One region of the Desulfosporosinus meridiei DSM 13257 genome, then DNA from elsewhere that is predicted to be linked to it. Evidence: riboswitches for the same ligand, from Rfam matches in the RefSeq annotation. Region 1 holds a riboswitch; the other holds the start of a gene.
What was found. A riboswitch is a leader RNA that binds a small molecule or an ion and turns the genes downstream of it on or off. The one in region 1 is predicted to bind thiamine pyrophosphate.
Positions count from the first base shown of each region.

Region 2: another riboswitch for thiamine pyrophosphate. It lies ahead of thiM (hydroxyethylthiazole kinase); the one in region 1 lies ahead of DESMER_RS13015 (thiamine-binding protein).

Region 1 is NC_018515.1:2,832,134-2,839,525, reverse strand. It holds gene DESMER_RS13025 (ABC transporter substrate-binding protein) at 1-930, opposite strand, end outside; gene DESMER_RS13020 (ABC transporter permease) at 976-1,752, opposite strand; gene DESMER_RS13015 (thiamine-binding protein) at 1,753-2,046, opposite strand; TPP riboswitch at 2,109-2,211, opposite strand; gene DESMER_RS13010 (FeoA family protein) at 2,416-2,682, shown strand; gene feoB (ferrous iron transport protein B) at 2,846-4,933, shown strand; gene DESMER_RS13000 (winged helix-turn-helix domain-containing protein) at 4,962-5,255, shown strand; gene fadR (fatty acid metabolism transcriptional regulator FadR) at 5,458-6,042, shown strand; partial or broken gene DESMER_RS23065 (DUF3102 domain-containing protein) at 6,119-6,311, opposite strand; gene DESMER_RS24745 (hypothetical protein) at 6,699-6,827, shown strand; gene DESMER_RS12990 (MFS transporter) at 7,137-7,392, opposite strand, start outside.
Region 2 is NC_018515.1:1,905,574-1,912,965, reverse strand. It holds gene DESMER_RS08765 (hypothetical protein) at 1-475, opposite strand, end outside; gene thiC (phosphomethylpyrimidine synthase ThiC) at 892-2,196, opposite strand; gene thiM (hydroxyethylthiazole kinase) at 2,323-3,159, opposite strand; TPP riboswitch at 3,228-3,326, opposite strand; TPP riboswitch at 3,379-3,477, opposite strand; gene DESMER_RS08750 ((Fe-S)-binding protein) at 3,691-4,980, opposite strand; gene DESMER_RS08745 (FAD-binding oxidoreductase) at 4,983-6,371, opposite strand; gene DESMER_RS08740 (2-hydroxyacyl-CoA dehydratase subunit D) at 6,583-7,392, opposite strand, start outside.

The DNA of each region.
Region 1 (7,392 bases):
CCTCTCGACAAGCCACTTTGCATAACTTTCCCAAACCTGAGTTTTCTGTTCTCCCCAACGAGTAGCGTCTGCCTGATATTGAGGACTGAGCCATGCTTGGCTTTTGCGAATAAGCTCAGGATTTGCTTCAGGTGCATTTTTTATTAGGATTTCGGCGGATTCGGCCGGATTTTTAATGGCAAACTGATACCCGGCGCTTACAGCTTTCATAAATTTTCCTACGAGCTCCGGTTGAGATTTGATGGTAGCTTCGTTGGTAATTACAACAGGAGTATAAAAATCTAGAGCAGGATCGACGTCTTTTAGCCAAAGCATGTCTAATGGTTGTTGGCGTAATTCTGCTTCTATCCCTGTCCAACCATAAAAAATCCAAGTCAAATCTATATCCTTTGTTAAGGAGGTTAGTTGATCGGCTTCACCAATATTAATCATCTTTATCTTTGAGAAATCAGCCTTGTCCTTTTCCATGAGTGCTTTTAAAATAGCGTCTTCAGATGGGAGTCCCCACCCACCGTAGGTCTTACCCTCGAAGTCTTTAGCATTATGGATGTTTTTCATGGTTGGAGATGCGAACCCGGAGGTGTTATGTTGAATTATTGCCGCTAAGGAGACAATCGGAACCTCATTAGCTCGTGCCGTAGTAACTTGTTCTTGTTGACTAATTCCAAAGTCTGATTTGCCTGCAGCAACTAGCTGCTCAACATTTCCGGAACTGGAAGGTTCCAGGATTTTGACAGCTAGCCCTTCTTCTGCAAAGTACCCCTTGTCTTTTGCTACAAAGATACCCGTATGATTTGTATTAGGAGTCCAATCGAGCATAAGAGTTACTTCAGTGGTTGATTCTACTTTAGAGGAATCAGTTGTTGAAGGATTTGCACTGCATCCAAACAGTAAAAGAGAGATTATTAATAAAGAAAGTAATTTTTTCATATAGAAGTCCTTTCCAATAAATTCTAGCTTGATGAAAAATACCTGCTAGTTAAGATTATCGTCCGGATCTTTAGCGATCCAGGGCAAGGCAATTCGAGCAAGAGCAGAGATAAGTGTAAAGTAAACAAAACTTAATAGGGTAATGGTGAAAATTACTGCGAATACACGATCTGTCAAAAACGAATGGGACGAGCGGGTCAGATATACCCCTAAACCGGAGCTAGAACCAAGCCATTCCCCAATAACAGCTCCCATGACGCTGTAAGTTGCGGCGATTTTAAGGCCTGAGAAAAATGAAGGCAGGGCATGAGGCCAGCGAACAATGTAAAAGATTTGCCAACGTGTGGCCCCCATACTTTTCAAGAGATTAAGTAGGTCCCGATCAGTCAATTCTAATCCTTCAATAAGGCTAATCGTGATTGGGAAAAAACAAACGATAATAATGATAATAATTTTGGGGGCGAGGCCATATCCCAGCCAAAGAATTAGTAGGGGGGCTACGGCTATCAGTGGAACGGTCTGAGATATAATCAAAAACGGATAAATAAGTCGTTTAATCCAAGGGGATAAAACCATAATACCAGCGGTTATTAGACTGAAGATAACGGCGAGAAGGAACCCAACAGTTGTTTCCAGTAATGTCGTTAGAGTATGCATCCATAAGAGTTGGCGTGTTTCCCATAGGGCTTGAGCGATTTGTGAAGGAGTAGGAAGAATCCAAAGGGGGATTTGAGCGGCGATAGTAAGGAACTGCCACATCCCGAGAAGAAAGAGGAAGAATAGCAGTGAAGGAATTCTATCTTTCCACTTCTTTTTGATCATCTATTTGGTGCGGTACTTATCAATTTTTTCGCCGATTGTAGAGCCTGTAGGGACGTAATCCATCTTGATATAGGACATTACTCTGGATGCGCCAGCCCGAATGCAAGCTTCTTGAGCCTCTTTAATAATTGCCCAGAGTTGGTCAGGCTCTCCTTCCATAGTAGTTTCCATTGGGCCGACTTCGTAAGTGACTCCACTCTTTGCAATTACTTTAATGGCCTCGTCCACAACTTCATAGATGCGTGATTCTTCAACTTTGGGAACAACTTGGAGAGCCATAATAATATTTGCCATAATCTTTCCTCCCTATTAATTTGGTTGAAATATATAAAAAAACACCGCAAATAATAATGCGGCGTGTTCTTATCTCTGCTCCCTACGCTGGCATTACCCAGATCAGGTTAAGGGTCGGACAATAGTCCCTCTCAGCCAGTAACTCCAGCTCCCCTGTTACCATATAATACTACTTTAAGTATATCATGTCTTTACGCGTTGGTGCAATGGTCGATGTGTTGTTGTTAGGAACCGCCCTAGGCAATTCGAATTTTATTATTGACAGGGTTTTAAATGAATAGTATTCTGTAAATGAAGTGAGATGTATTCTCAGTTATATTTTCAACTAGGCCTGAGAATGGTTATCGTTTTGATAAAGGGGGGGAACTGATGGAACGCTTTTTACAGGATGTAAAACCTGGGGAATGGGCGCGTGTTGAGCATATTGAGGGCGGAGGTGCGTTGCGCCGAAGAATGATGGATATGGGAATTGTCCCGGGAGTAGAAATAGAAGTTGTACGTTGTGCTCCATTTGGTGGCCCGCTTCAGATTCGTTTAAAAGGGTATTATTTAGCTATGCGCCGTGGGGAATGTGCTAAGATAATAGTTTCTGTACCTGAGCAAAATCTTCTGGAACCATCGTTAGCAAGTCGTTAGCCGAGTTCTACTAAAATTGCCCGGATTTAGCATCTATCAGGCTCTGATTATTTAATTTTTATATGATATCGATTGTTAATAAAACCGCATTATTGTTATTGTGCGTATAGAGGTGCCGCTAGGACATAATTTTTGTGTTGCGTAGAGAGGAGGCGGTGGAGTCATGAAAATAGCTCTTATGGGTAATCCTAATGTTGGGAAGAGTACAGTTTTTAATGCTTTGACTGGATCAAATCAACAAGTAGGAAATTGGGCGGGAAAAACTGTAGAACGAAAATCAGGAGTAATTCAGAGGGCCAATGAACAAATTGAACTGATTGATCTTCCGGGTACTTATAGTCTAACCGCATATTCTCAGGAAGAGATTGTTACGCGTGAGTATATTCTGCGCGAAAAACCAGATGTCGTTATGGCTTTGGTTGACGCTTCAAATATTGAACGAAACCTTTACTTAGTTCTTCAGATTCTTGAGCTAGCGCCAAGAGTTGTAATCGGTTTAAACATGATGGATTTAGCTGATTCTGCAGGCATAAAAATACTTTCTAATAAATTAGCCCAGGTCTTAAATGTGCCAGTTGTTGAAATCATTGCTGCCAAAGAACAAGGAGTCGAAGAATTCTTGTCTGAGGCAATCCGAGTGGGAAAGCTTAAAAAAGATCCTGTAAGGGATGAGGTTCCTTATCCAGAGGAACTTGAAAGACGGATTCAAGCAATGGAGCATTTATTAGCGGATACAATCTGGGCGACAAAGTATCCCTTGCGTTGGTTGGCTATTAAACGTTTAGAACGGGATTCGGAAATTGGACAGACCTGGAGGAGTATACCTCAGACATCCAAAGGGTCGAAGAATAATGATTCCTGCTGTGACTCAGGAGATTCTATAAAATACGTACTGCAAGATACGGATACCTTGCCTGGAGAAGATTTGCTCCAGGCTTATGAAGTTGAAGGGTGGAGCAAAGATCAATTTGAAATGACCATAGCGGATGCCAAGTACCAATATATTTCTAAGATCCTGCCAGAATTCAAGATACACGAGGGCCCGATAAAACGCACTTGGACGGATAGACTGGATGAATGGATATTATCTCCGCTATGGGGTTATCCAATTATGTTGATAATATTGTCTGTAGTATTTTGGTTTTCCTTTGTTGCAAGTGCACCTTTAGGTGGTGCTGTGTCAGATGGAATGGCTTGGGCCGCAGATATGATTGTAGGTCTGATGCAGAAGGTGCAGATTCCTGTTGCTATTCAAAGTTTAGTGCGAGATGGAATTTTCGCTGGAGTTGGTGCAGTTCTGGCTTTTGTTCCTCAAATTGCAATATTCTTTGCTTTTTTCTCTTTAATGCAAGATAGTGGCTATTTAGCACGGGCTGCATTTTTAGGAGATCGGTTTATGCAGCTCATGGGACTCCATGGAAAATCATTTTTCTCCTTGGTGTCCGGGTTTGGCTGTAATGTACCGGGCATTATGGCAACAAGAACTTTAGAAGATCCTAAAGATCGCTTGATTACCATGTTAATTAACCCATTGATTCCCTGTGTTCCGCGCTTAGGTGTAATGAGTGCTGTTGTGGCAGCCTTTTTTCCAGGATCTATGGGTGCCGTTATTATGATTAGTCTTTTATCTTTAAGCATGATTCTAGTCATGTTCTCAGCAATCTTATTAAGAAGAGTCGTTAAACAAAGGGAACGCTCAGCCTTTGTTATGGAACTTCCCTTATACCACATTCCTACTCTGCGCAATATTTTATTGCCCACCTGGCAAAAAACCTATTCCTTCCTAAGAAGGGCGTGGACGTTTATTTTAGTTGCTTCAATTGTGGTTTGGGTCTTAAGTTCCTATCCCCAGGGAGTCCCTATGGATGAGACATGGGCAGGTAAGATGGGAGGATGGCTGGCCGTTATTGGACAACCCTTAGGATTTGACTGGAGGATTATGGTGGCGATTGTGTTTGGCTTTACCGCTAAAGAAACAACTCTCTCAACCTTAGGAATTCTATATGGTGTTGCTGCAGATGCATCCCAGTCGATTGCCCAAGCCATGACCGGAGCTATGACTCCATTAGGAGCATATACTTTTTTAGTTGTCTATATGCTGTATATCCCTTGTCTGGCTTCTGTTGTAACGACCTATAAAGAGTCACATAGTATTGGTTGGACAAGTTTTGGCGTTGCCTATAACCTTTTACTTAGTTTTATAGTGGGTTGGCTTATTCTCCATATCGGAATGTTTCTTGGCATCCAGTGATTGAAAAAACCCTGGGGAGTGAATCGGATTGCTTACAGATATTTTGAAAGTTTTGTCTCGTAAAGAAGCTACCTTATCAATGTCACAGCTTGCACTTGAGGTAGGCTATTCCTTAAAGGAAATTGAAAGCGCTTTAGAACAGATGGAACACATGGGATATATTTGTCGAGAAATCTTTGGCCAAGCATGCAGCCCGAGTTGTGGAATGAATCGCTGCAGTGGGCACTGTGAAGATTGTGGCTTCCATTCACCAGAAACATTTACTTTTTGGGGACTGACTGATAAAGGCCAGACAATGCTAAATCAAGTTTACGGTAAGTGAACTTGTTCTGCTAAAGCTGAACGTCGAGACTTCAGTAGGGAGTCTAGCCCTACTGAAGCTAGAATAAGGACATCCACTTACAAGAAGTGGATGTTTCGGAAGATGATGTAGGAAAATTAAATATATGATATGATATCAAGTGGATAGAAATTAAATTTATCTAAACTATTTGAAGGTCTAGATGAAGGGAGTTTATGATTTGATGATTAAGCCCCGTGAGGAGAAATATCATGCTATACTGGATGCGGCCACGGAGGCTTTTGCGGAATACGGCTATTTTACTTGCCAAGTATCTAAAATTGCCAAACTGGCTGGAGTAGCAGACGGAACTATTTATTTATATTTTAAGAATAAGGAAGATATTTTGGTTAGCCTTTTTTCGGATCGTATGGGGAATTTTATTCGTGAGATCCAACAATCAATAGCGCAATGTACGACAACTAAAGAACGCTTATTTTGTTTAATTCGGACTCATTTTAAATACATGCAGGAAAATCGATCTTTGGCAATAGTTACGCAGATTGAGTTAAGACAATCTGACCCAAAAATTCGAGAAGCTATTTCTGGGCCTTTAAGAGAGTACTTTCATTTAATTGAACAAGTTCTTAATGAAGGAGTACAAAAGGAAGAAATTACTTTAGCGGATATAAAAGTGGGTCGGCAGATGTTCTTCGGAACTCTGGATGCTGCCATTAGCGACTGGGTAAGTTCAAGGAAGCCTCGTCCTTTAGAAGGAATTGAAGAGTTAATTTATGAGCTTATGCGGGGAGCTTTCAATATTAAATAAATGAACTCACGTTGTTAGTAAGGAAGAGTCCTTGCACTTTGGTGACTGCACCTTGATTGGCGGTGAGAGTATTCTCCTCGGGAATTCCCCAGAGGATAATCCCTTGGGTGTAGCTCAAATTCGGAATCGATTCCGAATTTCCACTTTCCCCATTCTCCATGATTGACCATGGATTTAGCCTCCGTCATGCGCCGTCCGATCTCGACGGAGCTGTAAAGCAGCATTCTGCCGGTCTGATCTTTAATACTGTTAATTTCGGCCGCGCTAATCTACGGTGTCTGCTCGCTTATTCCCTTCACCATGATTTTCGAGCTCCTCTGCTTATTCATAAGCTTTTCCGGAGGAAAGGCTCCCATAAGAGAAGATGGATTTGAACAGCCTTACTCATAGGTTATGTGTTCAAGCCCTCACTGGTGACAAAATAATGGCAAAACCGTAAAGTGCCTAGGTACTTTACGGTTTTGCCATTATTTTGTCATAAATACCCCAGACGAGGGTAACCCCTGCCGGACAAGGTGCATAAGATAAGAAGGACTAACCACATTATTGGATTTGTTGAAATACCTGTTGGTATCCGTAACCCGGAATAACCGCTTTGACCTGACTGAGGAATAAATCCCTGTTCAATCGATCATAGGAGGAGAAGGGGAGTCGGTATGGCAAATACGCAGCTGAAGACCCTTCGCCTGACCTTTGTTATAACATTGAGGGCATATTTGCCCTTGCGCCGAACCGATTATTTCCAAGGTTATGTTTCTCCTCACCGGCGGCGAATTGATCGGTAAAAAAGATCTAAAAATAACGGATTCAACAACAAGCGATTTGTTGATCCGCTCCAGTATTAAAGCCTGCCAGAGGGGAAAATGCCTCACCTGCCGATGGCTGTTGATTTTGCGGCCCAAGGGACGCTCTTAGGAATAAAAACTCGGCACGGCTCCAGACATGGCAGTTCAAATTCGGAATCGATTCCGAATTTGAGCAGAAACCCTATATAAAAGGCCAGAAATCTCATGAATAACGGGCTGTAAGACAAATTATGGTAGAAGTGAAAAGATTCTTTTTTACAATTAATAGTTTGAATACTGTAACAATAATTACCGTGCGGCAATCCGTTGTGCATTTGCGGCAGGTCGATTTCTCATAAATAATGCAGTAAGTCCAGCAAGAAGTGGTAGTAAGAACAATACCGAAATCGAAGTTGATAGGCCATAAAGATCTCCGATTCTCCCGATAGGAATTACCAGAAGGCCCCCTACCCCTCCTGCGAATCCCATCGTTAACCCGGCGGCGAGAGACTTATTATTGGGAATGGCTTCTTGAGCTGCAACCACAGTTACGGAAAAACTGGAT
Region 2 (7,392 bases), 930 kb from region 1:
TTGAGTTCAAATCATATACCCTAATAAAATACGTGTTCTTTTCAAAAGTATCCATTAACTCTCCATCAATTAAATACTTAGTAGGTTGGTTATCAGTAATGATACCGTAAAATACTCCGTAATTTCTCTCAAAACCAGTCAACTCTTTCGGCAATACCGAGCTGGAGCTTTGCAGTAAACCAAAATATTTATATTTACCATTTTGAAGACGTTTGAATGCCGCTAGTACAGTCTGTTGTCCAAAATTAGGGGCTAGTTGGTATGAGAAAAGCATTAAATGCAAGTCTTCAACATCTTTTTCTAACACAATAGTAAGATTCTTTGGTTGACCTTCAAAATAGTGTTGGTCAATATAGTTTGTCAGTTCATTGTACGATAAATCTTTGTTCTTAGCGTAAGTGGAAAAGCCGTAATACCCAATAACCAGTGCTATACCAATTAATACCAACGACAATTTCGTCTTATTCTTTACCATTGTATGGCCCCCTTTCTCAATCAAAGAAAAAGATACTCAGAAAGCGACTCTCATCCGTACTTGCTCAATTTTTCAAAAGGTTATATTATTTCATAAGAACCTGCATAAAATAATGCTAGGATGCTGCAAACATCCTAGCTCTACAACACAAACCGCAAGAGGTGGCCATATGGGGAACGAAAAAGTAGCTACTTTTCAGGGTGGGCTACTTTTTCGTCATATTGTAAGCGAACTGAAATACAGAGTTGTACAATCAATTATATCACAAATAGCCCATATTATGTATTTTCATCAAATCGACTTTCTGTCAAACACTCGGCATAACCCCCATTATGGTATTTCCAGCATTCCTCATAGGTTTTCAGAGGTTCGTCTATTTGTCGGTGCAGATGGAACTTCCATCACTGTGTATTCAATTACAAAATATCAATATGCTCTCCGGCCAGGGCTTTGTTCATACTTCGTATTGCGCAAAACTTTCCGCACATGGAACAGGAGTCTTCATGCTCAGGCTTCCTGTCGGCACGGATCTTTTTTGCCGTTTCCGGATCTATGGCGCACTCCCACTGTGCTTCCCAGTCAAACACCCTTCTGGCCTCCGCCATCCTGTCGTCAATCTCCCTTGCCCCTCTTACACCTTTGGCAATATCTGCTGCATGGGCAGCAATCTTTGAGGCCATAATGCCTTGTTTTACATCCTCTAAATTCGGCAGCGCCAGGTGTTCTGCCGGGGTCACATAGCATAAAAAAGCAGCACCGGCTGAAGCGGCAATGGCACCTCCGATTGCCGAGGTGATATGGTCATAGCCTGGTGCAATATCCGTTACTAGCGGTCCTAAGACATAAAATGGTGCTCCATCGCAGATGGTCTGCTGGATCTTCATATTGGCAGCAATCTGATCAATCGGCATATGTCCAGGTCCCTCCACCATTACCTGGACATCCTTTTCCCAGGCTCTTTTGGTAAGCTCACCCAGCCGTACAAGCTCCTCAATCTGACACACATCCGAAGCATCTGCCAGGCATCCCGGTCTGCAGGCATCTCCCAATGAGATAGTCACATCATATTCTCGGCAGATATCCAGAATTTCATCGTAATATTCATAAAAAGGGTTCTCTTCACCTGTCATAGACATCCAGGCAAATACCAGAGAGCCGCCCCTAGATACAATGTTCATTTTTCTTTGATGCTGTTTTATCTGTTCTATGGTTTTTCTGGTAATGCCGCAGTGCAGGGTGACAAAATCAACCCCATCCTCGGCATGAAGTCTTACTACATCAATGAAATCTTTTGCTGTCAGGGTGTTTAAGTCTCTCTGATAGTGGATAACTGAATCATAGACCGGCACCGTTCCGATCATAGCCGGGCATTTCGAGGTAAGCTCTCTGCGAAAAGGAATGGTATTTCCGTGTGAGGACAAATCCATGATTGCATGTGCACCCATATTAACGGCTTCCAGCACTTTTTTCATTTCTATGTCATAATCCTTGCAGTCTCTCGAAACACCAAGGTTTACATTGATCTTTGTTTTCAGCATTGAGCCCACGCCCTGGGGGTCGATACATATATGTTTTTTGTTCGCACAGATTACTACTTTCCCGGCTGCAACTAATGGCATCAGCTCTTCTGCCGTCATCAGCTCCTTTTTAGCTACGATTTTCAGTTCCGCGGTGATAATTCCTTTTCTTGCCGCTTCCATCTGGGTTGCATATTCTCTCATGGCTATTTCTCCTTCATATAGATATTTCACATGTGGTTAAGAGGTACGCTTCTAACTGTCACTTATCCCACTACTTTAAGCAGTGGGATAAGTGCACTAAGTTTAATGCACTTCCGTATTCATGGATTAAACCGCCTCAATCTCCAATGGATTGTTAGCAATATCCTCTGCCGTTGCCTTATATAGTTCATCCAGGAACCGGACTTGAAAACTTCCGGGAGCGTCCACCTTATTTGCAGCCCGTTTTCCCGCTAAATTGTAAACCCCAGCGGCAGTAAGCGCAGCAATAAAAGGGGAGGCAACCGTTGCGTAGACTGCGGTCACTCCTCCTAAGGAACAGCCAAACCCAGTAATTTTCTCCATAAAGTGAGACCCTCCCTGGGAGAAGACTATGAGGTCACCGTCGGTTATTAAATCCGTTTCGCCCGACACGGCAACAGCCCCGCCAGTCCACTTAGCCAGCGCGACAGCCCCAGCTTTGGCGGCATTGACCGAATCCCTAGAGTCAACGCCGCGAACATTGGATACCTCCGTACCGCCGTCCAAACCCCACAAACCAGCCAAAGCGATAATTTCCGAGGCATTCCCTCTGACCACAGATGGTTTATAAGCTTTAAACTGCTGCAGCAGCTGAGTTCTAAGGGCACCGATACCGATAGCCACCGGATCCAGGACCCAAGGCTTCCCCGTTTCGTACAAGACTTTGGCTGTATGTGGTAAAGTCTCCTCATATATGGGCAGAAGCGTACCCATGTTTATGTAGGCAGCTCCGCCGACTTTTGCCAAAAACTCACCCTCATCAGGCAGATAAACCATAGCCGCCGATCCTCCGACGGCAAGCTGGGCATTAGCCACAAAATTCATCGTTACTGTGTTGGTGATCGACCCTGCCAGAGGATTTGTCCGTCTTACAGTTTCTACGGCCTGAATTATTTGGTTTTGAATCTCCCCTTTATTATCCATTTATATCTTCCTTTCTCAGTTTTTATAATAAAAAATGCTTCCCTTTAGCAAGAAAAGCACTTTTTCATTATCGATAATAGATTGCTTCCCTACGCCAGTGTTAACTGACAGGTTCTAAGGGTCAGGTTTTACCTTCTCAACTCCTAAGAGTCCCCCCGCATTTTATTCAGTTTTAATAATAAAAAGTGCTCTCCTTTAGTAAGAAAAGCACTTTTTCATAATTGATAGTGGCTTGCTTCCCTACGCCAGTGTTAACTGACAGGTTCTAAGGGTCAGGTTCTACCTTCTCAACTCCTAAGAGTCCCCCCGCAAAATTATTTAATTTTTTCATATACTATCTCTTGTTGCTTTCCCTGTCAAGCTTTTAGTTAGAGGTGATGTTTTGTTTACCATCGACATTTGTGCTGACAGACCGTCGTCCCGTCGCTTATTGGCGGCATCGGCTTCAATACTCAGTTCCTTGAAGGCGCACCAAAAAACATGGAAACACTTATTTAAAGCGTTTCCATCATTCCAACTATTTAGAACGTTTTAGTTCTTCCTTCCGACTCGATAAGACTCAGCCAAAATTTGAACTGTATGCAATACTTCTTCGTCAAATCCAGCATTTTCGACCCCGCTTTGCAGCTGCAACCGACAAGCCGGACAACCCGTTGCTACTGTATCAGTTTTGGTGGTCTGGATATCTGCTGTTTTACGATCAGAAATTTGTCCGGAGAGATCCGGGTGTACCAGGCTGAATGATCCAGCCATACCACAACAACGACCCGGCTCTTTCATTTCAATCAATTCTACACCGGGAATGCTCTTTAAAATTTCCCGCGGTTCTTTACTAATTCCCTGTCCACGGTTTAAGTGACAAGGTTCGTGATATGTCACTTTTCGCGCTACTCGACCCAAACCTTCTTTCTTAAAGGGAACTTGATGAATCAGGAACTCAGAAATATCGTAGGATTTTTTGGCCCATTTATCCGCCAAGGCTTTAAGTTCTTGATCATTTTCCAGCAGCTCTCCAAAAACATGCTTCCAAGCAGTACCACCAGAAGAACAGGCGACAACTAAGGCATCTGCCCCCATTCTCTCAAAGGCCCGCAAATTGCGTTTGGCTAAGGTACGTGCTGAAGCCACATCCCCATTGACCGAGGCTGGGATACCACAACAAGCCTGGGACTTAGGAATGACTACTTCGATGTCATTTTCCTTAAGCACCGCGATCACCGCTCTGCCGATGTCCGTGTAAAAATAGTTGATCATACAACCCGTGAAGAACCCAACTCTCATCTTGGGGTTTTTAACCTTAATCACTTCAGGGAACTCGGAACGCAAAGTCTTCTTGGCCAACATGGGGAAGACTTTCTCCTTACCTATCCCCACATCCACGCGCATACGTGCTAATTTGCTGTGTCGATTCGGTATGTTTTTTAAGGCAACACCCTGGAAGATACTTCCCGCCTTCATCCCGAAATCAAACACTCGCTGCATCTTCAAGGCAGTGAAGGCAATTTTTTTGGCCGACTGCAGCCCTTTTTTACGGACGGCTTCCGCTCTTGCTGCCAGAATAATTTTGTCAAACCGAACCCCACAGGGACAGTTGGTATTACAAGCCATACAGGTCGTACAAAGGGAAAAACGGTTCCCCATTCCCTTAGTCATCTCTGTTTCGCCCGAGAGAATGTATTCTGCTAAACTAATCTTTCCCCTGGCAACTCCCACTTCCTGGCGTGTTTCCTTGTAAATGGGGCATACTGCCATGCAATTTCCGCATTTCATACATTTATGGAGTTCTTCGGTAATCGAATCCAGTGAATCATATACGGACACGATCAGTCCCTCCTTACAATCTTCCCAGGGTTCAACAAATAGTTGGGGTCCAGGGCTTCTTTAATGCGCTTCAAGGCCGCCACACCTGCTTCTCCAAATTCCCTGTTAAGATATTTCATTTTGGCGATACCAATCCCATGTTCACCGGAAAGAGTTCCTCCCAGGGCTAGCGCCGTTTCGAAAATCTCGTCCACTGCTAGGTGGACTCTTTTCATTTCTTCAGCGTCGCGTTCATCTGTAATAATTGTGGGATGCAGATTTCCGTCTCCTGCATGCCCGAAGGTAGCAATTTGCAGATTATGTTTGGTTGCAATTCTGCGGATTGCTTTAAGCATATCCGGAATTTTACTCCGGGGAACGGTGGCATCTTCAAGTACGGTGGTCGGTCGTTTTTGAGCAAGGGCTGGCAAGGCGCTGCGACGAGCCAACCACAAAAGGTCGCGCTCTTTATCATCTTTAGCTATTTTTAATTGAACAGCTCCTTCCTCGTTCATAATTCGTTCCACCAATACAGCTTCCCGTTGGACAACTTCCTTGTAGCCGTCCACTTCACATAAGAGAACTGCTTCCGCGTCCATGGGGAGTCCCGCATGCACAAAGTTTTCCACGGTCTGAATCGTCACATTATCCAAGATCTCCAGTGTGGCCGGAATAACTTTATTGCGAATAATGGCTGCGATGGCCCTCCCAGCTTTATCAACGTCGTCAAAGACGGCTAACATGCTCTTACGTGCTTCCGGTGCCGGAATGAGTTTGACGATTATTTCAGTGATAATCCCCAAGGTTCCTTCAGCCCCGGTAAAGAGAGCCACTAAATCATACCCTGTCACGTTCTTTACTGTTTTTCCTCCCCAACGAGTGACTTCTCCATTCGCCAAGACCATTTGCAAGCCCATAATATAATGTTTGGTTACACCGTATTTCAGACCACGCAATCCACCCGAACACTCCGAAACGGAGCCACCCATAGTTGCTGTGGTAACTGTACCGGGATCCGGCGGATACAACAAGCCGTGTTTAGCCGCTTCATCATTGAGAGCCTGAATGATCACCCCAGGTTGAACGGTTGCCGTTAAATTATCCTGGTCTACTTCCAGAATTTTGTTGAGGTGGAGCATGGAGAGAACCATACCCCCTTCAACGGGAATAGTTCCCCCACTAAGGTTCGTTCCGGAACCACGTGTATAAATAGGGACATGGTAACGCAGGGCGATTTTCACGACATCTGCCACCTGTTCTGTCGATAGAGGTGCAACCACAACATCCGGCTTATGATGTTTCATCGCCGCAGTTGCGTCATAAGCATAGGTCAATAAGTCTTCCTGCTCTGTGAGGACATTTTCACGACCGAGCACTCGAACAAGTTCTTCCAAGACTTCACGAGCTAACATCCTTATACCTCCTTTATAACGCTTCGAATATGGCACGCCTGTCAGACCACTTGATTTAAAATAATCAATTTACGCGAAACTTCAATAAAGTTACTATAATTCTCTGCTGAACAAACAAAGTGGGAAGGGGCGCAAATACTATACTACCTCTTCCCACCAAGTCATGCTACAAATAAGCAACAAGAGATATTACATAACACTAACTTAGAAATCACAGCATTTCACTAAAACTTTGAACTCTGGTTTTAGTCTGTTCAAAGGATGTTGTTTCCAGGTCAATTTCTATAAATAGGCTCTTAATTCCAGCTTCTTCAAACTGTCTATAGTAGATTGGATAGTCAAATTCTTCAGGGTCACAGAACTTCATCATGCAAACCACAACTGCATCGGCCTTAGACCCTTTAACCATCTCCATCAGCATGGGGCCTCTTGATTTTTTCGCATCTGTAGCAAGAGAACAACCATCGAATTCTTGCCACCATTTAGCCAATCGATATAGTGGGTCTGTACCTGACGGAACATCATTTCTGAACAGTCTGGATTCCTGGGCCAGGTCGTCTGCCACAACAGCAAAACCGTTATCTTTTAAAATGTCTAATACTTCATTGGGTTCAGCCATAATTCCTGTTAAAACAACCTTTTTACCTGTAAAGGCTTCAACAGGTAACGATTTAAGCTCTGAATTCAATTCTTTTACCATAGCGGTATGTTTAGATTTTTCCATAAAAAATCTAGCTTTTATAATTGCATGACGTATTCTGGGATCAATAATCTGAGGATAATTAGCAGCTAGGTCCGTAAATTCACGCATTACTTTACGATTTTCGTTATAAGTTTCAATACTTTGGTTGAGTGCTTCATCAGTAATCTTTACATTCAATATTGTTTCCAGCTTTTCACGAACAAGTCGATATTCCTCAGCAAGAAACTTATTGGCTGCTTCGAGTTTTCTGTTTTGAGGATGAGTAAATACGATGACAGGTGATGTTCCTTTCCATTTTTGGCTGAGACATTTTAAAGT